3 regions of the Mesorhizobium sp. M0923 genome follow, and region 3 is predicted to be linked to each of the others. Evidence: predicted binding sites of a transcription regulator. Region 3 holds the regulator's gene; each other region holds the start of a gene.
The links. The regulator PhoB, encoded in region 3, activates phosphate uptake and scavenging genes when phosphate is short. The targets are predictions, from matches to a motif close to TGTCATNNANCTGTCAT.
Positions count from the first base shown of each region.

Region 1: the regulator PhoB is predicted to act here: its motif matches at 5,527-5,543, upstream of NKH89_RS07735 (inorganic phosphate transporter).
Region 2: the regulator PhoB is predicted to act here: its motif matches at 2,478-2,494, upstream of NKH89_RS07620 (alkaline phosphatase D family protein).

Region 1 is NZ_JAMYNW010000003.1:340,723-348,377, forward strand. Features, by position in the region: gene NKH89_RS07715 (L,D-transpeptidase) at 1-361, shown strand, start outside; gene NKH89_RS07720 (efflux RND transporter permease subunit) at 432-3,515, opposite strand; gene NKH89_RS07725 (efflux RND transporter periplasmic adaptor subunit) at 3,512-4,789, opposite strand; gene NKH89_RS07730 (TetR/AcrR family transcriptional regulator) at 4,940-5,476, shown strand; gene NKH89_RS07735 (inorganic phosphate transporter) at 5,597-7,201, shown strand; gene NKH89_RS07740 (transporter) at 7,286-7,655, shown strand, end outside.
Region 2 is NZ_JAMYNW010000003.1:322,014-329,668, forward strand. Features, by position in the region: gene typA (translational GTPase TypA) at 1-304, opposite strand, end outside; gene NKH89_RS07615 (hypothetical protein) at 503-784, shown strand; gene NKH89_RS07620 (alkaline phosphatase D family protein) at 831-2,405, opposite strand; gene NKH89_RS07625 (MFS transporter) at 2,771-4,054, opposite strand; gene NKH89_RS07630 (TetR/AcrR family transcriptional regulator) at 4,137-4,742, shown strand; gene NKH89_RS07635 (hypothetical protein) at 4,840-5,430, shown strand; gene ppa (inorganic diphosphatase) at 5,448-5,978, opposite strand; gene NKH89_RS07645 (GNAT family N-acetyltransferase) at 6,094-6,600, opposite strand; gene NKH89_RS07650 (TPM domain-containing protein) at 6,718-7,356, opposite strand; gene NKH89_RS07655 (TPM domain-containing protein) at 7,367-7,655, opposite strand, start outside.
Region 3 is NZ_JAMYNW010000003.1:61,689-69,343, forward strand. Features, by position in the region: gene xylF (D-xylose ABC transporter substrate-binding protein) at 1-303, opposite strand, end outside; gene NKH89_RS06285 (ROK family protein) at 590-1,834, shown strand; gene phoB (phosphate regulon transcriptional regulator PhoB) at 1,844-2,533, opposite strand; gene phoU (phosphate signaling complex protein PhoU) at 2,550-3,257, opposite strand; gene pstB (phosphate ABC transporter ATP-binding protein PstB) at 3,290-4,093, opposite strand; gene pstA (phosphate ABC transporter permease PstA) at 4,090-4,941, opposite strand; gene pstC (phosphate ABC transporter permease subunit PstC) at 4,945-5,931, opposite strand; gene pstS (phosphate ABC transporter substrate-binding protein PstS) at 5,991-7,052, opposite strand.

The DNA of each region.
Region 1 (7,655 bases), 280 kb from region 3:
CAACAAGATCGTCGCGCGTGTGTCGCTATCGCAGCAGACCATGGAAATCCTGGTCGACGGCCGGCCGACATTCGCCTGGAAAGTCTCGACCGGCGACAGGACGCACGTCACGCCGACCGGTTCGTTCAAGCCGACCCGCATGCATGAAATGTGGTATTCGAAGAAATACGACAACGCCCCGATGCCGCATTCGGTGTTCTTCAGCGGCGGCTACGCCGTACATGCGACAAGCGCCATCAAGCGCCTCGGCCAGCCGGCCTCGCATGGCTGCGTGCGTCTGCATCCGGACAACGCCGCCGATTTCTATCAGCTCGTCGAGGTCTTCGGCCCGGCCAACACCAGCATCGTCATCGTCAAATGAGCGATGCTTTTCGTAGCTCCCAAGAAAGGCCGGAAATCCGGCCTTCTTTATTGTGCAATGTTAGTACAATCTAATCCGGCATCACCGGCATCAGCTTGGGGTCCGGCTTTTCGGCGTGATGCGGCAGGTCCTTGCTGGCGATAAACGTGTAGAACATCGGCACCACGAAGAGCGTGAACATGGTTCCGACCAGGATGCCGGTGAAGATCACCAGGCCCATCGAATAGCGTGCCGCGGCACCAGCGCCGCTGGAGATGATCAGCGGCACCACTCCGAGCGCCATCGCCGCCGTCGTCATCAGGATCGGCCGCAGCCGCACCTTGGCCGACGCGATGATCGCATCGCGCCGCCGCATGCCGTGCATTTCACGCTGCTGGTTGGCGAACTCGACCAGAAGGATGCCGTGCTTGGTGATCAGGCCGATCAGCGTAATCAAGCCGACCTGGGTGTAGATGTTGAGGGTGCCGAGCCCGACATTAAGCGGCACGATCGCGCCGAAGATCGAGAGTGGCACCGCCATCATGATGATCAACGGATCGCGGAAACTTTCGAACTGCGCCGCCAGCACCAGATAGATGACGAGAACGGCTGCCGCGAAGGCGATGATGATCGTGTAGCCCTGTTGCTTCTCCTGCCGCGACTGGCCGGTATAGTCGATGAAGAAAGTGTCGGGCAGGCTCTCCTTGGCGATATCCTCGATCGCTTTCAAACCGTCGCCGGTGGTGACGCCAGGCAGCGGCAGGGCGGAAATCGTTGCGGAATTCAACTGGTTGAACTGCTCGATCGCCGCCGGCGACGCGTTGGTCGAGATCTTCACCACCGCAGAGAGCGGCACCATCTCACCCGAGACGCTGCGCACGAAATACTCCCCCAGTTTTTCGGGATTGTCGCGAAAGCTCTGCGGCACCTGCGGGATGATGTCGTAGCTGTTGGATTCGCGGTCGAATTGCGCCACCTCGGCGCCACCGACCAAGAGGGTCAGCGTCCGGCCGATATCGGCGATCGGCAGGTTGAGTGCCGCGGCGCGGTCGCGGTCGATCGTCACCGTCACTTGCGGCGCATCGTAGGACATCGAATTCTGCACCGCGAGGAAGCGACCGGAGGCCTGCGCCTTGTTCTTGATGTTCTCGGCCGCCTCGTACACTTGGGAGGCCTCGCCGGTCGAGCGCACCACCATCGTGATTGGCAGGCCGCCGCCGGAGCCGGGCAGTGTCGGCGGTGCGAAGACGAAAGCCTCGACGCCCGCCACCTTGGCAAGGCGGGCAGTGATGTCTTCCTGAAGTTCCTTCGAGCTGCGCGCGCGCTCGGCCCAGTCCTTGAACGCAAAGCCGACGAAAGCGCTGTTCGTCGGGCCTTGGAACGCGACGGCGGAGAACCGCGCCCTGGTTTCGGGGATATCATTCACTAGCCCGAGAATCTGGTTCACATAGGTCTCGGTGTAGTCCGACGTCGCATAGCGCGGTGCGTTCACAATAGACAGCAAGAAGCCCTGGTCTTCTTCCGGCGCCAGTTCGCTCGCGGTCTTGGTGAACATGAAGCCGGTCGTGGCGACCAGTGCGATGACGATCATCAGCGTCACCGGGCGATATTTCAGCGAGCCGCTGACCAGCCGCTCATAGACGTTTTCGACGCGCCCGAACGTGTTGTCGACAATGCGCTGGAAGCGGCTGTGCGAGCCGGCCCTCAGGATGCGTGCCGACATCATCGGCGTGACGGTTAGGGCAACGACACCCGAAAGGACCACCGAGCCGGCAAGCGTCACTGCGAATTCGCGAAACAGTGCGCCTGTCAGGCCGCCGGTGAAGGCCAGCGGCGCGAACACGGCGGCCAACGTTATCGTCATGGCGACGACGGCGGAGGAGATCTCCCGCATGCCGTTGAAAGCCGCCTGCATCGGCGACAAGCCGTCTTCCTCCATGTGGCGGTGGATGTTTTCCACCACCACGATGGCATCGTCAACAACCAGTCCGATCGCCAGCACCATGGCCAGCAACGACAAAAGGTTGATCGAATAACCCAAAGAAAACAGCAGGAAACAGACGCCGATCAGCGACAGCGGAATGGTCACGATCGGCATCAGCACCGAGCGGAACGAGCCGAGGAAGAGCAGGATGACGACGATGACGATGGCGACCGCCTCGCCGATGGTCTTGAACACCTCCTCGATCGACGCGCTGATCTGCTCGGTCGAGTCATAGACGATCTCGATCGTCATGCCGAGCGGCAGCGTCTCCTGGATCGTCGGCACAATCTTGTGGATCGCCGCCGCGGTGGTCAGTGGATTGGCGGCCGGCGTCGGAAAGATGGCGAGAAAGATGCCGGGCTTGCCGTTGAAGGTGACCCTGGTGTCGGTGTTCACCGCGGCGAGTTCGACGCGGGCCACGTCGCGCAGTCTCACCACATTGCCGTCTTTCGAGCGGAGCGGAAGGGCAGCGAAAGCCTCCGGCGTCTGCAGGGTCGAGCGAACCGTGATCGAGGAAGCCACATATTCGTTTTCGGTATCGCCGGGCGCGGAGAGGAAATTCGATTCGTTAATGGCGGTCAGCACTTCCGCCGCCGTCACACCGCGCGCCGCCAGTTTGATCGGGTCGATCCAGACACGCATCGAATATTCGGCGGCGCCGAAAATCTGCACGTCGGCAACACCTTCGACCGTCGACATACGCGGCCGCACGACGCGCTCGATATATTCGGTGAGCTGTTCCGGCGTCATGTTCGGGTTCTGCATCGAGATGTACATCATCGCGAACTGCTGGCCGGTGCCCTTGACGATCACCGGGTCTTTGGTTTCGTCCGGCAGATCGCCGCGAACGCTCTGAACCTTCGACAGGACTTCGTTCAGCGCAACGTCGGGGTCGGAGCCGAGTTTCATCTGCACTGTCACGGTGCTGGATGACGGCCGGCTCGCCGACGTGACATAATCGATGTTTTCGGTCGAAGCGACAGCACGCGCGATCGGCGCGGAAATGAACCCCTGGATCAGGTCGGCGCTGGCGCCGGGATAGGCCGTGGTGATCGTGATGGCCGTTTCTTCAACCTCTGGATACTGCCGGATCGAAAGGTTGAAGATGCCCTGAAAACCCAGAAGCAGGATCATGCAGGCAAGCACGGTCGAAAGGACCGGGCGGCGGATGAAGAGGTCGGAAAAGCTCATTGCTGGGCTGCCTGCTGGTTCCCCGGCTTGCTCGGATCGATTGTGTTGTCGACGGCAACGGACATGCCGTTGGAGAGCCGGTTCTGGCCGGCGGTAACGACTTCGTCGCCGGGCTGGATGCCTTCCAGGATCTCGACCAGGCCGGCGTTGTGGCGGCCTGGCTTGACGAACACCTGGGCGAGCACGAGCTGCGGCTTCTGTTCTTCCGCTGCCGGTTTGGCTTCCGCTGCCGGTTTGGCTGGGGTAGCGCCCGGCTTTTCTTCGGGTTTTGCCGCGGGTGCTTCGGCAGCGGGCGTGGCAGCATCCGCGGCTGGTTTTTCTTCCGGCTTTGCCTCGGGAGCCGCGCCGTTGACTTCTGCGGATTTGGCCGGGCGCACCACGAAGACGAAGTCACCGTACAGGCTGGAGGTCAGCGCAGTCTGCGGCAGCGCCAGCACGTTGTTCTCCTCCGGCAGTTCGACACGCACCTGGACGAACTGGCCGGGCGTCAGCTTGCCTTCAGGATTGGCGACCTCCGCCCTCACCGTCACCAGCCGGCTCGTCGGGTCGATCTTCGGATCGATACCGCGGATGATGCCGGCGAACGGCATGTCGCCGCCGCCAATGCCCAGCCGCACCGTCTGTCCGATCTTCAGCAGCGGAAGCTGCTGCTCCGGCACGGTGAAATCGACACGCATCGTGTCCATGTCCTGCAAGGTCACCACGGCGGTGCCGGGTGTGAGATACTGGCCAATGTCGATTTTCGGAATACCGACGGTGCCCTTGAAAGGGGCCGTCAACTGCTTTTGGTCGAGCACCGCTTGCAGCTTGTTTACCTGCGCGGAGGAGACCGATGCTGCCGCCTGCGCCGTGTCCAGCGTAGCGTCGGTGCCGACCCCGCGCTTCTGCAGCTCAAGAGCGCGCATCAGCGTCGTCTGGTCGGATGTGGCTTGCGCCTTCGACGCCACGAGGTCGGCCCGCTCGACGGCATCGTCGAGCTGCAGCAGCACGGCGTTGGCGGCGACCTTCTGATTGGCATGAAACTGGATGTCCTTGACGATACCCGCGGTTTCGACGGTCAGGTCGACGCCGCGCACGGCACTGACAGTACCGATCGCCTCGACGCCGGGCGTCCAGGACATCGGTTTGACGATGACCGTCGACACGGTCGCGGCCGGCGGCTTCATGGTGGCGAAAAACTGTTTGATCGCATTGTCGCGGAACAGGTTGAAGCCGACGATGCCGCCGCACACCAGCACGAGCAGAATGAAGGCGATGATGAAGCGCTTGATCACGAACAGTCCCCTCGGCCATGGCCCAGCATAACGGTCGGATGACCGGAACACATACCTGTGACTGGTCCCAATTTCAAATGACGGCAATCTTACTGTACCGTCTGGACGGTCTTGTCAATTCCGCTTAAGCTAATGAATGGGGAACGATTGATGAAGGCCCGCAGAACAAATTCGCGCGAGAAGATCCTCGCCGCCGCCGCCGACGTGGCGCGCGAGACGGGTCCCGGCAGCCTGTCGCTGGATGCGGTCGCCAGCCGTGCCGGCGTGTCGAAGGGTGGTCTTCTCTACAATTTCCCGACCAAGGCGAAATTGATGCAGGCGCTGGTGGAGGATTATCTCAGCGCGTTCCAACAGGCGCTTGAGGCCGCCCGCACCAACGGCGTCAGCGGTGAGAGCCCGCTTGCGGCCTATATCAGGCTTTCGGCCGAGCATGCCGAGGAGTCGAAACCGTCGGCGACCTGGATATTTTCGGCGATTGCCGAGGATCCCGATTTCCTGACGCCGATAAAATCGTTCAGGCGGCAAGTGTTCGAGCGGCTGAAGGAGGAGACGCCGAATCTCAAGGCGCTGCTGGTCTGCTATCTCGCTATCGAAGGGCTTCGCAGCATGAACCTGTTCGGTTCGGACATTCTCTCCGCCGACGAGCGCCGGTTGCTGATATCGACCCTGCTGGAGATCGCGGAATAGATCAGGAACCACCGTCCAGCACTATCTGCTCCAATCTCAAAGTGCTCTGCCGTCACACAGGCTTCATTGTGCCGACATAGCGTCCTCCCATTCTTTGCTGCAACGCAAGAGGAGTGGGGTATGGTCGATATTGTTTCCAGCGAAGCAGGAATTCCAAGGCCGGAGCATCCGCTCGACCGGCCAAACAGCACCGGCAAATGGTTTCTGCCGGCCTTTGCCGTCATCATCCTGGGCGGCCTTGCCTATGTCGGCTACGCGCTCAGCCAGGACCTGACCAGCACCGTCGCGGTGCCGTGGATTCTGCTTGGCCTGGCGCTGCTGATCGCGCTCGGCTTCGAATTCGTCAACGGTTTTCACGACACCGCCAATGCGGTGGCAACGGTGATCTACACCCATTCCATGCCGGCCGAGCTTGCAGTGATGTGGTCCGGCTTTTTCAACTTCCTCGGCGTGCTCACCGCCAGCGGGGCGGTCGCCTTCGGCATCATTTCGCTGTTACCGGTCGAACTGATCCTTCAGGTCGGATCGAGCTCCGGGCTGGCCATGGTCTTTGCGCTGCTGGTCGCAGCGATCATGTGGAACCTCGGAACCTGGTATCTCGGCCTGCCTGCCTCGAGCTCGCACACGCTGATCGGTTCGATCATCGGCGTCGGCCTCGCCAACCAGTTCACGGCGCCGGCCGGTTCCATCACCAGCGGCATCGACTGGTCGCAGGCAAGCAATGTCGGCCTGTCGCTTCTGATCTCGCCGCTGGTCGGGTTTTGCCTGGCTGGGCTGCTGCTTCTGGTGATGAAGCTGCTGGTCAGGAACCGCGAGCTTTACGAGGCGCCGAAGTCGAGCGCCCCGCCGCCGCTGTGGATCCGGGCGCTGCTTATCTTCACCTGCACCGGCGTCAGCTTTGCCCACGGCTCCAATGACGGGCAAAAGGGCATGGGCCTCATCATGCTCATCCTGATCGGCGTGGTGCCGACCGCCTTCGCGCTGAACCGCACGCCGGATATCAATTATCTCGAAGCCTACAAATCGGCGGCGACGCAGGTCGAAACGGTACTCGGCAAATACGTCAAGCCCGGCGTCGCCGTGACCGACGCGGCGACCGTGGTCGGTGACGCCGTTCGCACCAAGACCTGGAAGGACGAGACCACGCCTGCGCTGCAGAGCTTCATCCACGACACTAGCGCAATGTTGTCGCCCTATCCGTCCGTGGAAAAGCTGCCGACAACGCTGGTCAGCAACGCCCGCAACAACATCTATCTTATCGGTGAAGCGCTGAAACTGATCGACAAGAAGAAGCTGCTGCCGATGGAGGTCGACGACCTGAAGGCGGTGACGACCTATCACAAGGCGGTCGACAACGCGACGAAGTTCATCCCGCTCTGGGTCAAGGTCGCCATCGCGCTGGCGCTCGGCCTCGGCACCATGGTCGGCTGGAAGCGCATCGTCGTCACCGTCGGCGAGAAGATCGGCAAAAGCCATCTGACCTACGGCCAGGGTGCGTCCGCAGAGCTTGTTGCAATGGCGACCATCGCATCGGCCGACTATCTCGGCCTGCCGGTCTCGACCACCCATGTGCTGTCGTCGGGCGTTGCCGGCACCATGGCGGCGAACGGCTCGGGCCTGCAATGGTCGACAGTGCGCAACATGCTGATGGCCTGGATACTGACCCTTCCGGTCTCCATCTGTCTTGCCTTCGTGCTGTTCGTCATCTTCCGCCAGATATTCTGAGCGGGGATAGGACTTGGCCAGAATGTCGCGGCGCCGGCTCCGGCGCCGCCCGGATCCTGAACGTGCATTGTCTCGGCGGCGGCCATGAATGACGCATCGCATCTGACATTGCTTGCCGCGGACGACCAGCATCATGCCCCCGGGCTGGTCTGGGCCTATCATGCCGCTCCCGGCAAAGCTCCCGAATCGCTGGCGCCCCGGGACATAGAGGCCGCGCTGGCCTCACTGGACGGCTGGGTCTGGCTGCATGTCGACCTTGTCGACCGGCGCGCCCATTCCTGGGTCAGCCATGCCTGCGCGCTGCCGGCGTCGGCTCACGCAATCCTCGAAGGACATGAGGACAGCCTGGTGCTGGCGCATGAGAATGGCGTCGTCCACGGCATTTCCGCCGACCTGCATGGCGAGATCGCCCATCAGTCGACGACCATCGGCAGATTGCATTTTGCGGTCTCGG
Region 2 (7,655 bases), 260 kb from region 3:
CCTCGGCGGCGTCGACCAGCACGATGGCCGAATCCACCATCGACAGGATGCGCTCGACCTCACCGCCGAAGTCGGCGTGGCCGGGCGTGTCGACGATGTTGATGCGGGTGCCCTTCCAGTCGACCGAGGTCGCCTTGGCCAGGATGGTGATGCCGCGTTCCTTTTCGAGATCGTTCGAATCCATGGCGCGCTCGGCGACGCGCTGGTTGTCGCGGAACGAGCCGGACTGTTTCAGGAGCTGATCGACGAGGGTGGTTTTTCCATGGTCGACGTGCGCGATGATCGCGATATTGCGGATTTTCATGTTTTGGTCTCGGGAGCGTTGCAGGCAGCAGGCCAAAAGGCGCTGCCTCTTTCGGTTGGGCGGCTCATACAGGGTTTTTCGCAATTGCGAAAGAGGAGGCGAGTCACCAAATAAAGTCACCAAATCTTAAATGTCTTGGTGTGAAGTGGAATTATTAACCAAGGCGGAACCTTTCATGGTCCGGGCAGTTCGAATTTCATGATCGACGCAGGCAGCAGACTCCGGCCGATTTTGGCATGTAGCGCACTCGCCGTCCTCCTCGCGGCAGGCGCGGCGCAGTCGGCCGCGTCGTTCAAGGAGACGCGGACTGCCCTGCCGTCCGACAAGCGGTCGGCGGAGCAGCTTTTTGCCGATGCTCCCGATGGCGTCGACCCGGTGGTGACCGGGCCAGTCAGCGCCGCCTTCAAGCAAAGGCAGCAAAATGCCGGATGCGACAGCGCCGTCTGGCCCAACATTCCCGTCGTCTGCTATCCCGATTGATACACGTCCTACCCTCGGGCTGGCCCGAGGATAATGGTGCAGTCGCTCACGCCGACCGGACCGGATCGAGCGTGACCTTGTAGAGTTCGCTGTCGTCGCGATCCATCAGCCGCACCGTCAGCTGCTCTGTAGCGCCATCGATATCGACAAGTCCGAAGAACTGCAGGCCGGCCGACGGCGGCAGGTTCTGACCCTGCTCGGCAGTCGGTGCCTTGATGAACTTCAGCTCCGGGCCGAAGGTCATGTCGAAACCATTCGGTCCGAATGTGCCTGAATGGATCGGACCCGAAACGAATTCCCAGAACGGATTGAAGTCCTGGAACTGCGCCTTGTCCGGATTGTAGTAATGCGCGGCCGTGTAATGCACGTCTGCGGTGAGCCAAACGGTATTGCTGATGCCCGCGTTCTTTATATAGCGAAGAAGGTGGGCAATTTCCAGCTCGCGCCCCTTGGCCGGGCCATTGTCGCCATTGCTGACTGCCTCGGCCCCGACCTTCTTGGTACCGTCATTCCAGACCACGAGGCCGAGCGGCATATCGGCGGCGATGATTTTCCACGTCGCGTTGGAATTTGCCAGCTCACGCTTCAACCACTTAATCTGCTGTTCGCCGAGGATGCGCGATTGCGGCGTCATCGTCTCCTGCATATCCGGGCCGTTGGGGCCGCGGTAGGAACGCATGTCGAGGAAGAACACATCGAGCAGCGGCCCATAAGCGATCTTGCGGTAGACGCGGCCCGGCTCCGACAGTTCGTAGCGGATCGTCGTCATCTCGTGGAAGGCGCGCGCAGCACGTGCCGCCAGCACATGGATCGATTTTTCGGTGTAGCGGTCGTCGGCGGTCAGGTCCTTCGAGTCCGACCAGTTGTTAAGCACCTCATGGTCGTCCCACTGATAGAAAGTCGGGCAGATGGCACTGAGCGCAAGAACGTTCTTGTCCATCATGTTGTATTTCCACTGCGCCCGGTATTCGTCCAGCGTCTCGGCAACCTTGCGCTTTTCGTCGATCAGCACTGTGTTTTTCCACTTGTCGCCATTGGGCAGGTCGACCTCGTCCTTCATCGCACCATCGGCATAGACCGTATCGCCCGAATGCAGGAAGAAGTCGGGCGTGTGCTTGGCGATCGTGGCGTAGGTCTTCATGCCGGTCTCGTCGATGCCCCAGCCTTGGCCGGCGGTGTCGCCCGACCAGGCGAAACGAATGTCGCGCTTCGAGGCAGGTGCCGTGCGGAAGCGGCCGACGATCGGCTCCGAAACGGCGTTGATGTCGGCAAGATCGGCCGCGACCATGCGGTAGAAAATGTCCTGGTCGGAGGCGAGATCGGTAAGCAGCCGCTTCACCGTATAGTCGCTGGCCGGCGACGTATCGAGCGGCGCCAGGCGGACGGCATTGGCGAAATTTTCCGTCGACGACACTTCGAACATGACGCGCGACGGCCGGTCCGTGCGCGTCCAGACCATGCCGCTGGTCGCGTCGACATCGCCGGACTGAATGCCATGGGTGAAGGCCGGGCGCTGATTGGCGCGCGAGTAATAGGGAAGGGCGAGACCCGAGGCGCCGACCAGGCCAACGGCGCTGGCCGACGTGACGAAAGCGCGCCGCGTCATTGAAATCTTGTTCATGGCTGTCTCCTGGATGGCGTTGAACGTCGCCGCCAAGCTCCAGCTTCAATGTTTCAGGCACATTTCGAAACGATGAAGGTTTTCTGACATCAACAAGCGGGAAGGCTGGACCGCTCGGCGGCGAAGCTGCTGATCTCCCCCTTGCGGGTCCCTTGCGGGGGAGATGGCCGGCAGGCCAGAGGGGGGCGCTGTCCCGCCGACGTACAAATCAGAAAGAAATCAGACGGAGCAGCGGAGTTTGGGCAGAACATTGCGTAAAGTCGGAGGCTGGCGAACCTTCGCGCCCCCTCTGCCCTGCCGGGCATCTCCCCCGCGAGGGGGGAGATCGGCAATTTGGCCGACGGCATCTCTCCTGCAACGAGAAGCTATGCCGCCTGCGGTTCAGGATCGAACGCCGGGCGGCTGGTGTTGATCAGCAGCGAGATGCAGGCGGCGGCTATTGCCGTCATGCCGGCGATCAGGAAGGCAAGCTCGTAATTGCCCTGCAACTCACGCATAGTGCCACCGAAAAAGGCCGCTGTCGCTGCGCCGACTTGATGGCCGGCGACGATCCAGCCGAAGACGATCGGCCCGCTGCGGTCGCCGAACGCCTCGTTGGAAAGCCGCAGCGTCGGCGGCACTGTGGCGATCCAGTCCAGTCCGTAAAATACGGCGAAGATGATCAGGCTGGTCGCCGAGAAGCCGGAATAGGGCAGATAGATCAGCGACAGGCCGCGAATGCCGTAATAGATGCCGAGCAGCTTGCGCGGGTCGAAACGGTCGGTGAGCCAGCCCGACAGCGTCGTGCCAATAAGATCGAAGATACCCATCATCGAGAGCAGGCCCGCGGCCTGCACTTCGCCGATGCCCATATCGCCGCAAAAGGCGATCAGGTGCGTGCCGACCAACCCGTTGGTGGTGAAGCCGCAAACGAAGAAGGTGGCGAACAGGTACCAGAACACACGCGTACCGGCGGCGCGGCGCAACGTGCTCAGCGTATGCGCGAGGAAATTGCCTTGCGCGGCCGGCGGCGCGGGCGGCACATCGTCGAGCTCGGCGCCATAGCGGACTATGCCGATCGCGGCCGGACGCTCCGGTACCAGCATATAAACCAGCGGCACCAAGGCGGCGGTGGCCACGGCAATGGCAATAGCGACCGGCTTCCAGCCGCCAGACTGGGCGAGCGAGGCGAGCAGCGGCAGGAAGACCAGCAGCCCGGTGGCGCTGGACGCCGACATCAGTCCCATCACAAGGCCGCGATTGGTCTTGAACCAGCGGTTGACGATGGTGGCGCCGAGCACGGTGGCGACGGCGCCCGAGCTGATGCCGGAAAACACGCCCCAGGTGAGGAGCAGATGCCACGGCTTGGTCATCAGCAGGCTGAGCGCGGTCGATCCCGACATCAACAGCAGCGCGGCAAGCAAGGTGCGGCGCAGCCCGATCCGCTCCATCAGCGCCGCGGCAAACGGCCCAGTCAGGCCATAGAGGAAGATGCCGGTGGCCGCGGCCAGCGAGACGACGTCGCGCCGCCAGCCGAAACTATTCTCCAGCGGCAGCATCATGACTGCCGGCGCCGAACGCAGGCCCGCGGCGATCAGCAGGCAGAGGAAGATGACGGCGACCACGACGAAAGCGTAGCGCTGGCCAAACGGGCGGGATTGAGCTATCATGTTACTGACCGGTACGTTTCAGATGTGCGGAACATACGTACCGACCGGTAACATTGTCAACCAGGCAATCGGCAAACCAGACATGAAAAGCATTGAACCAACGATCAAGGAGAATGGCGCACCGCTGCCTCGCGCCGCCGAACGGATTCTCCAGGTGGCGCGCGACCTGTTCTACCGGCAAGGCATCAGGGCGATCGGCGTCGACGAGATCGTACGGCGTGCCGGCGTCACCAAGCCAAGCCTCTACCGCAGCTTTCCGTCCAAGGATGAGTTGGCCGCATCCTATCTTCGGCACTATGACCTCGAATTCTGGGAGCGCTTCGACGAGGCGGTGAATGCCCATCCCGGCGATCCGCGCGCGCAGATCGTCGCCTTCCTGACGCGTGTCGGCAAGCGCACGCAAAGGCCCGACTATCGCGGCTGCGGCATGACCAATGCCGCGGTCGAATATCCCGAACACGGCCATCCGGCCCGCGTCGTGAGCGAGGCCAACAAGCAGGAATTGCGCCGGCGCCTGCGTGCTATGGCGGCGGCGATGGGCGCCGGCGACGCCGACACGCTGGGTGACGGGCTGCTGCTCCTGATCGAGGGAGCCTATATCAGCGGCCAGTTGTTCGGTGCCGGCGGACCGGCGCAGTCGGTGGCCCGCAACGCCGATCTTCTGATCGAGGCAAGCTTGAGGAAATAGCGTTCCGTTTACCAGGTCACTGTGAGCAGCCTGACTTCGTCTAGGCTGCTGCTGAATTTGACGGTACGCTGCGGCAGCCCGAACGGAGTTGTCCGCCATGCGCGCTCTTTTGATCCCGCTTGCCCTCGCCGGTTTCTGCCAGGCGGCCCGGGCTGGCGACATATCCAGCGTCTATACCGATCTCGTCTGGGAGAAGGACTGCGTGACTTATGCCCAGGCGGAGGAAGGCGACGGCGACTGGGCCGACCTCGCCTGTTCGGGCTATGGCGGCTACCCGGTGATGGTTTCTTACGACGATGCGCGGGAATCGCTGTTCTACGGGTTTCCACCTGGCGACATGACCACGGTCTGGGAAAGCTTTTCCGGCCTCAACTCGGCTGGACCCAAAGTCGAGTGGCGTATCGAAACCAAGGGCGATATGGCCGTTCCTATCGCAGTCATCCATCGTCGCTCGATCAGCGGTAGCGAGGGCGAGAACAAGTCGACGGAAGTGCTGATCGTCGCCAAGGTTGCCCAGCCTGGCGCCCACGAAGGCTGCACGATCGCTCTTGTGCTCGCCACCGGCAATCCCGCCGCCAACGATCAGGCGCGTAAGCTTGCCGACGAGAAGGCACGCACCTTCGCCTGCGGCAAGGACAAGCGTGTGATGCTGGGCAACACGCCCGATTTCGGCCGCGTCGATAACTGACTATTTGCGCCCGTCAATTACTTGCGCTTGGCCCGCTCGATTGCCTCGACGATCATCTTCTTGGCATAGGCGGCATCGTACCAGCCCTCGATCTTGACCCATTTGCCGGGTTCGAGATCCTTGTAGTGCTCGAAAAAATGCTGCACCTGCTGGCGGGTGATATCAGGCAGCTGCGTGTATTCGTGAACGTCCTCATAGCGCAAGGTCAGCTTGGGCGAAGGAACCGCGATGACCTTCTCGTCCTGGCCGGCATTGTCCTCCATCACCAGCACGCCGATCGGCCGCACATTGATGACGCAGCCCGGCACCAGCGCGCGTGTGTTGCAGACCAGCACGTCGATCGGGTCGCCGTCGCCCGACAGCGTGTGCGGTACGAAACCGTAATTGCCGGGATAGCGCATCGACGTGTGCAGGAAGCGGTCGACGAACAGCGTGCCGGCCTCCTTGTCCATCTCGTACTTGATCGGCTCACCGCCGATCGGCACCTCGATAATGACGTTGACGTCCTCGGGCGGGTTCTTTCCGCTGGCAATCGCTTCGATACGCATCGCTTTATCCCTCTCTCGATTGAAGATCGATAGCGGGCGACGGCGAATGGTGCAATGCGGCGAATGGTACTGGGGGATCGTCCGAACCGAAACCGGTCGGATCATGCGCTGGCCGTCATTCCCAGACGAAAGCGACCTTCTTCAGCGCCTTCTGCTCGAATATCTCGACGCCCTCGGCCACATCGCGACCGCCGGCGCCGGCATAGAAGGCAAGTGCGTTCTGATTGTCTTCCAGCGCCCACACCACCATGCCCTTCAAGCCATGGTCGGCCAACCGTGCCCGTGCCGCCGAGAACAGCCGGCTGCCGAGCCCGATGCCTTGATATTCCGGCCGCAGGTAAAGCTCGTAGATCTCGCCCTGCTGCCTGAGTTCGCGGGCACGGTTCTTGCCGATCGTCGCGTAGCCGGCAATTTTGCCGCCGATTTCGACGACCAGGACGGTGGCGGCGCGGCGAATGGCATTCGCCCACCAGTCGGCACCGCGGCGGTTGATCATCGATGTCAGAGTGCGGTGTGGGATGATGCCCGAATAGGCGCCGCGCCAGGCCTCGAGATGCACGTCGGCAATGGCGGCTGCATCGCGCGGCTCGGCTTTCCTGATGTCGATGCTCAGCGTATTCATGATTGGTTAACCATAAACCCGCGGCGCCCGATTGCAAGAGTCCGGTCAGCCACTGCGATGCTTTCGCACAGCCGAACGGTGCGTCCTTGAGACGCTGCAAAACCGCCTTTAGCGAGATCAAATCTCGACCAGATGGTCGTCCAGTTCGTTGCTGTCGCCGGTCGACATCGGAAAATGCTCGGCCAGTACCGCACCGACCGCTTCGACCGCCCTGACGAAGCCGTCGGCAATCCGATCGTCGCCGGCATGCGCCGTAAGGTCGCGGACGACACCGTCCCAGACATGCTGGCCGACACGAGAATCGATGCCGCTGTCGGCGACCACTTCAGCATAGCGCTCGGCGATCGAGACGAACACCAGCACGCCGGTGCGCGCCGCGGTGCGGTGGACGTTGCGGGCGAGGAACTGCTTCATCGCATTGGCGTGGGCGGCCTGGTAGCGCAGCCGCCTCGGCACCAAATGGATGCGCAATGCGGGCAATGCCCACAACAGGATGAGCACACTGGCAAGCGCCAGAAGCTCGGCTATGACGAAATGCGGCAAGCGGATCGACAGCCACCAGGCTTCCAGCCCGTAACCGACGGCGAGGCTGACGACGAGCATGCCGAGCATCGCCATGAAGGCGGCCGGGAAGAAATAGCCGTCGCTTGCATGCGCCACGACGCAGTAGATCTCGCCGTCGGTCTTTGATTCGGCAGCGCGAATCGCATCGGCGATGCGCTCATGATCCTCGGGGCTGATCGGTCGTGTTGCCATGATTGATGTCTCACCAGCTTCCTGAAGAACCGCCGCCGCCGGACGAACCGCCGCCGCCGGAAAACCCGCCGCCGGAACTTCCTGACGACCAACCACTGCCTGAACTTCCCGACGACCAGCCACTGCCGGACGAGGTCCCCGACGTCCAGGCACCGCCACCGGAGGGTGACGAACCTGGCCCGCGGCCGTAGCGGAACGTCATGCCCAGCCACTTGTACACGCCCGGCGACAGTTTCGTGCCGAAGATCGGCGGCAGGAACGCCATTGCCAAGCCGCCGAAGAACATCGTCGCCCACAGG
Region 3 (7,655 bases):
TTGCACGGCCGGCCCTATCGCCGAGGCGTCCTGCGCCAGGATGATCAGTGCGTTGGCGCCCTGCGAGATCAGGCTCTCGACGTCGGTGAGCTGCTTGCCCGGATTGGACTGTGCGTCGGCGGAGATATACTTGTCGCCGGCAGCCTCGATGGCCGCCTTCATTGCGGCTTCGTCGGTCTTCCAGCGCTCTTCCTGGAAGTTCGACCAGGAAACGCCGATGACCTTGTCTTTAGCCTGCGCCACCGACGCAAGCGCCAGCGTCATGGCGACACCCGCCAGAATGGCGGTCGTGAATTTCTTCATCATATCCTCCCTGCGCCGCGTACGGCGTGACCAATTGGCCCCAAAGGCCAGCTTAGAGGCGCTAATTTTTTCGAGCCTCGAAAAAATACTGGCCCGATCTCCCGCTGCTGTCAACATCGATTCTGATGGATTTTGATGTTGCTGCGACTTTTTTCGAGCTTCGGAATAAACGATGACAGCGCCACCTGCATCTGACACTATTTGCCTCATCCGACATTATTTGTCGGCATTACCGACGGCTTCCGGTTCATGAGCGGCCGCGGCAAACCGGGAGGAAAGCAAAACGATGTCGGTCGGAATCCGCCATGACGATTTGCGCCGGCGCAACCGGGCGATGGTGATCTCGGCCGTGCGCCGGGCCGGCCAGCCATCGCGTACGGAGATCGCCGCAACCACCGGCCTCAGCCACTCGACCATATCGGCGATCTCCTCCGACCTGATACGGGAAGGCATCCTCGCCGAGAGCAAGGCAAGCGAACCCGTTTCGTTGAAACGCGGTCGTCCGCAGGTCGGCCTCGCCCTCAATCCGGAAGCGGCGGCGGTGCTGACCGTGGTGTTGTCGCTGAATTTCCTGTCGGCCGCCATCATCGACTATGCGGGGCAGGTGGTCGCCGAGGAACAGCGCCGGCTGGACACGCTGACCATGCCGCGCGACGAACTGATCCGCGAATGCATGGCCATCGTCCGGCGCCGGCTGGACGATCCAGATCTTGACGTCCGCAGTGTCGCCCGCATCGCCCTGGCGATTCAGGGAATTACCGACTCCCCTGCACGCGCCATGCTGTGGTCGCCGATCACGCCCCAGACGGACATCGCCTTTGCCGACATGCTGGAAGATGAATTCGGCATCCCGGCCACGGTGGAGAACGACTGCAATATGATGGCGGTGGCTTTGCGCTGGCGCGATCCGGATCGCTATCGCGACGACTTCATCGCCATCCTGCTTTCGCACGGCATCGGCATGGGGCTGGTGTTGAAGGGCGAGCTGTTCACCGGCACGCATTCCTCGGGCGGCGAGTTTGGCCACATGATCCATCGTCCGGGCGGCGCGCTCTGCCGTTGCGGGCGGCGCGGCTGCATCGAGGCCTATGCCGGCAATTACGCCATCTGGCGCAACGCCACGCAGATGAGCGAAGACAGCCAACCGGTCGCCGACGTCAGCGACGCCGACATGCGCGCGCTGGCGGTTCGGGCGCGCGAGAAGGACGGGCCGGAACGCGAAGCCTACCGCAAGGCCGGCGAAGCGCTGGGTTTCGGTCTCGGCTCGCTGTTCGCGCTGATCGATCCGGCACCGGTCGCAATGGTCGGCGCCAGTGCCGCCGCCTTTGATCTGATCGAGCCGGCCTTGCGGAAGGCCATCGCCCAGACCGCCGGCGGCCAGCATTCGGGCTCGATCTCCTTCGATACCGAGCCGAACGAATTGCCGCTGATCCGCGAAGGCTGTGCAATGCGGGCGTTAAGCTTCGTCGACCAGCAGATTTTCGCGCCGGGCGCGCAAATGAGGCCCGGCGTCAGAAAGAACGTAGCCTGACTGGGCGGGTCAATCTTCCCTGATCGCGTAGCCGGCACCGCGGATGGTGCGGATGACATCAGGCATGCGGCCGTTGTTGACGGCTTTGCGCAGCCGCCCGACATGCACGTCGACGGTGCGTTCGTCGATATAGATCGTCTCGCCCCAGACATTATCGAGTAACTGGCTGCGCGAGAAGACGCGGCCCGGATGCCGCATCATGAATTCGAGCAACCGGAATTCGGTCGGCCCGAGCCGGATCTCGGTCTTCTTGCGATACACCCTGTGCGATTCGCGATCGAGCACGATGTCGCCGACCTTCAGCACGCTGGACAGCACTTCCGGCTTGGCGCGGCGCAGCAGCGCCTTGACCCTGGCCATGAATTCCGGTGTCGAAAACGGTTTGACCAGATAGTCGTCGGCGCCGGTCGAAAGACCGCGTACCCGGTCGCTCTCCTCGCCGCGCGCGGTCAGCATGATGATCGGCAGCCGTTCGGTTTCGGGGCGCACCCGCAACCGGCGGCAGAGCTCGATGCCGGAAACCGCTGGTATCATCCAGTCGAGCACCAGAAGATCGGGCACATTCTCCTGCAAACGGATCTCGGCTTCGTCGCCGCGTGTCACCACCTCGACCTGGTAGCCTTCGGATTCGAGATTGTAGCGGAGCAGCACACCCAACGGCTCCTCGTCCTCCACCACCATTATGCGTGGTGCGATCATCGGCTGGGCACCCCCATCATGTCGCCGGTGCGGACATTGTCGTTTCGTCTTGCTTCGGACGATTGACCGGCAATTGCTCGCCGGTCAGCACATAATACGCATTTTCGGCGATGTTGGTGACATGGTCGCCGATCCGCTCCAGATTCTTGGCGCAGAACAGCAGATGCGTGCAAGCGGTGATGTTGCGCGGGTCTTCCATCATGTAGGTCAACAGTTCGCGGAACACCGACGTATATTTGACGTCGATGCGCTCGTCGGCGGCGCGTAGCTTGGCCAACGCGGCCGCATCGCCTGCAGCATACTCCTCGATGACGCCCTGCACCTGGATGAGCACCAGCTGCGCCATCGCATCGATGGAATGCGATAGGTCGCGCGGTGTGACGCTAAGGCCGACCGCACTCACACGCTTGGCGATATTCTTGGCAAGGTCGCCGATGCGTTCGAGATCGCCGGCCATGCGGATCGCCCCGACGACATGGCGCAGATCGTGGGCCATCGGCTGGCGCTTGGCGATCAGGGTGATGGCGCGGTCGTCCAGTTCGCGTTGACGCGCATCCATGATGGCATCGTCGGAAACGACGCGTTGCGCCAGCACGTTGTCAGAATTCAACAGGGCCTTGGTCGCCCCGCCGACCATCGAACCGGCGAGGTCGGCCATGTCGCGGATCAGCTTGCTGATCTGCTCGAGATCCTCGTCGAAAGAAGCGACTGTGTGTTCGCCCATGGTCCTGTCCTCATATGCGTGATCGGAACGGCTCAGCCGAAGCGGCCGGTGATGTAATCCTGCGTGCGCTTCTCGCGGGGCGACGTGAAGATCTTCTCGGTCCGGTCGAACTCTACCAGTTCACCCAGATACATGAAGGCGGTCTGGCGCGATACGCGCGCCGCCTGCTGCATGTTGTGGGTGACGATGACGATCGTGTAGTCGGCTTGCAATTCGTCGATCAGTTCCTCGATCTTGGCGGTCGACAGCGGGTCGAGTGCCGAAGCCGGCTCGTCGAGCAGAATGACTTCCGGCTTCACCGCCACGGTGCGGGCAATACAAAGCCGCTGCTGCTGGCCGCCTGACAGGCTCAAGCCGCTGGCGTTGAGCTTGTCCTTGACCTCGCCCCACAGCGCGGCCCGCTTCAACGCTTGTTCGACGCGGCCGTCCATTTCGGACTTGCCCAGATTCTCATAAAGCCTGACGCCGAAGGCGATGTTCTCGTAGATCGACATCGGGAACGGCGTCGGCTTCTGGAACACCATGCCGATCTTGGTCCTCAGGAGATTGAGGTCCTGCGAGCGGTCGAGAATGTTCTTGCCGTCGAGCAGCACCTGGCCCTCGGCTGTCTGCTTCGGGTAGAGTTCGTAGATGCGGTTGAACACACGCAGCAGCGTCGATTTCCCGCAGCCCGAAGGGCCGATGAAGGCAGTGACGCTGCGCTCGGGCAGCGACAAGGTGATGTCCTTCAACGCCTTGCTCTGGCCGTAGTAGAAGTTGAGGTTCTTGACCTCGATCTTCGTCTTCTCGGCGACCGTCTCGGTCATCGTCATGTCCGCGGACAACATCTGTGTCATCTGTCCTCTCTGCGTCCGGTAAGGCTGCGGGCGAGGATGCTCAAGCCCAGAACCGTCAGGGTGATTATGAGTGCGCCGCTCCACGCCAGTTGCTGCCATTCCTCGTAAGGGCTGAGAGCGAACTGGAAGATGGTCACCGGCAGGCTGGCCATCGGCGCGTTGATATTGCTGCTCCAGAACTGGTTGTTGAGCGCGGTGAAGAGCAGCGGCGCCGTCTCGCCGGAAATGCGTGCTATCGCCAGCAATATGCCGGTGACGATGCCGGACAATGCGGCGCGGTAGGCGACCGAACGGATCACCACCCAGCGCGGCGCGCCGATCGCGGCGCCGGCTTCACGCAACGCGTTCGGCACCAGGTTGAGCATGTCTTCAGTGGTGCGCACGACCACCGGAATGACCAGGATGGCAAGCGCAACGGCGCCGGCTATGGCCGAGAAATGCCCCATTGGCCGCACCATCAACTCATAGACGAACAAGCCGATGATGATCGACGGCGCCGACAACAGGATGTCGTTGATGAAGCGCACGACGGTGGTGATGCGCGAGAAACGCCCATATTCGGCCATGTAGGTTCCCGCCAGCACGCCGATCGGCGTGCCGACGACAACGGCGATGATCGTCATCAGCAGGCTGCCCGCGATTGCATTGAGCAGGCCGCCGGCCTCGCCTGGCGGTGGCGTCATCTCGGTGAAGACCGCGAACGAAAGCCCGGCTGTGCCCTTATAGACCAGTGCACCGAGAATGAGCGCCAGCCAGGCAAGCCCGATGCCGGCGGCGACGACGCAAAGCGCCATCATCACCGAATTTCTGGCTTTGCGGCGGCTGTGGAGCGATGAGGATGTCGACATCGGTCAGGCTCCCGTACGGGCGTCGATCCGCATCAGCATATAGCGGGCGGCGGCAAGGATCAGGAAAGTGATGACGAACAGGATCAGGCCGAGCGAAACCAGGGAAGAGGTGTAGAGATCGCCGTCGGCCTCGGTGAATTCATTGGCGATGGTCGCCGAGATGGTCGTGCCCGGCGCGAACAGGGAGGCGCTGATGCGGTGGGCGTTGCCGATGACGAAGGTCACCGCCATGGTTTCGCCGAGCGCGCGGCCGAGGCCAAGCATGACGCCGCCCATGATACCGATGCGGGTATAGGGAATGACCACGCGCCGGGTCACTTCCCAGGTCGTGCAACCGATGCCGTAGGCCGATTCCTTCAGCACCGCCGGCACCGTATCGAAGACGTCCTTGGTGATCGAGGTGATGAAGGGCAGCACCATGATGGCGAGGATCAGCGCCGAGGTCAGAAGGCCGATGCCGTAAGGAGGGCCGGCGAAAAGGCTGGATAGTCCCGGCACGCCGTGGAAGATGTTGATGATGAAGGGCTGTATCGTCGTCTGCAGGAACGGCGCGAACACGAACAGGCCCCAGATGCCGTAGATGATCGAGGGAATGCCGGCCAACAGCTCGACCGCTATGCCGATCGGGCGCCTGAGCGGGCGCGGGCAGAGTTCGGTGAGAAACACGGCAATGCCGATGCCGATCGGAACCGCGATCAGGATGGCGATGGCCGCCGTGACCAGCGTGCCGTAGATCGGCGCCAGCGCGCCAAATTTTTCCGTTACCGGATTCCAGCTTTCAGTCGTCAGGAAAGAGAACCCGAAGGACGACAGGGCCTGCCATGAGCCGGCAAACAGCGAGATTGCGACACCACCGAGGATGACCAGCACAAGAATTGCGGAAGCGCGGGTGAGTCCGCGGAATATGGCGTCTGTGAGCGCGAAGCGCCGCACCGTAGCTTCCCTGGCCCGGGCTGCAGATGATAGCATGGCATCGGAAGCGATGGTCATTGGGTCCTCGCGATTGAAGGCAACAGGGAGGGCGCCGTCGACGCCCTCCCTGGAGGAGATTACATAGCCGAGTAGAGCGGCTTGCCGTCGCTGCCGACGACTTCCTTGGCCCACATGGCCTTGACGCTCTCGACCACCTTGTCGGGCATCGGAACGTAGTCCAGCTCGCCGGCCATCTCGTCGCCCTTGTCGTATGCCCAGGCGAAGAATTTGAGCGCTTCGCCGGTGGTCGCCGCGTCGTCCGGCTTCTTGTACAGGAGGATCCACGTCGCCGCCGTCATTGGCCAGGACTCGGCGCCCGGCTCGTTGGCGAGGATGACGCCATAGCCCGGCTGCGAGCTCCAGTCGGCATTGGCCGCTGCCGCCGAGAATGCCGCCGCGGTGGGTTCGACCTTCTTGCCGTCCTTGTTGATCATATCGGTGTGGGTGAGCTTGTTCTGCTTGGCATAGGCGTATTCGACATAGCCGATCGCGCCGCCGGTCTGGGAGACGTTGTTGGCAACGCCCTCATTGCCCTTGGCGCCGATGCCCACGGGCCATTCCACGGCCTTGTCGACGCCGACCTTTTCTTTCCAGTCCGCGCTGACGTCGCCGAGGTAGTATGTGAAGTTGAACGTCGTGCCCGACCCATCGGAACGGTGAACGACCGCGATCGCCTGCGAAGGCAGCTTGACGTCGGGATTGAGCTTCTTGATCGCCTCGTCATCCCAGCTCGTGATCTTGCCGAGGAAGATGTCGGCCAGCGTCGGGCCGTCGAGAACCAACTCGCCCGGCTTGATGCCTTCGAGGTTGACGACGGGAACGATGCCGCCCATCACCATCGGGAACTGAGCCAATCCGGACGATTCAAGCTCTTCGCCTTTCAGCGGCGCATCAGAAGCGCCGAAGGTAACGGTCTTGGCTTTGATCTGCTTGATGCCGCCGCCGGAACCGATCGACTGATAGTTAAGCCCAATGCCGGTGTCTTTCTTGTAAGTGTCGGCCCACTTCGCATAGATCGGGTAGGGGAAGGTGGCGCCGGCGCCGGAGATGTCCGCGGCGAGCGCGGCGGACAGGGTGAGGGTAGTCGTCGCCGCAGCCATTGCAATCGCAACGGCCGCCGAGCGGATGAAATGTCTCATGTGGCCTGCTCCTGTTCGGAATATGGTCTCTCGGCGCCATTCCTCCGGCGCCCGCTGAGGCCAATAGCCCCCGATTATTACAGTCGCATGACAGTTTCATGTCGCTCCGGTAACGTCGTCCAGCCGGGTTAAGAAGGAACGGCCGCGGGCTTTGTCGGCATGGGCCGCGGTTTGCCGCTGGAATCAGCAGCTTGCGTGAATTCCGGCCGGCTTTGTCCGCTCGACGATAGCAGCCACTGACCTTGAGAAGAAAAAAGCCGGACGGGAGCGCATTGCATGCAGCCAGAACGTGTCATGGCCGCGCCATCGCCGAAACAGGTCCGTTGGGGTAAATCTGACCCTGTTTCTTGCCGGCGGTCGCTGCTCCCGCCCGTAACTGGAGGAGCGGAACTTCGAATATCCCATTGTCGCGACTGAGCGCGCCATTGGGTATGGTGCGATCGCACCATGGCCTTACGCTGGAAGCGGTGACGAATCGCAAGGTTTTAACTCGCCTCGCGCTGGACCTCCATCCGCGCCCGACCCGGCGCTCGATCTTTCGAGCGGGGCCTTCGACTGGAAGTGCGACGATTTCTACTTCACCTTACCTACTCCCTCTGCACT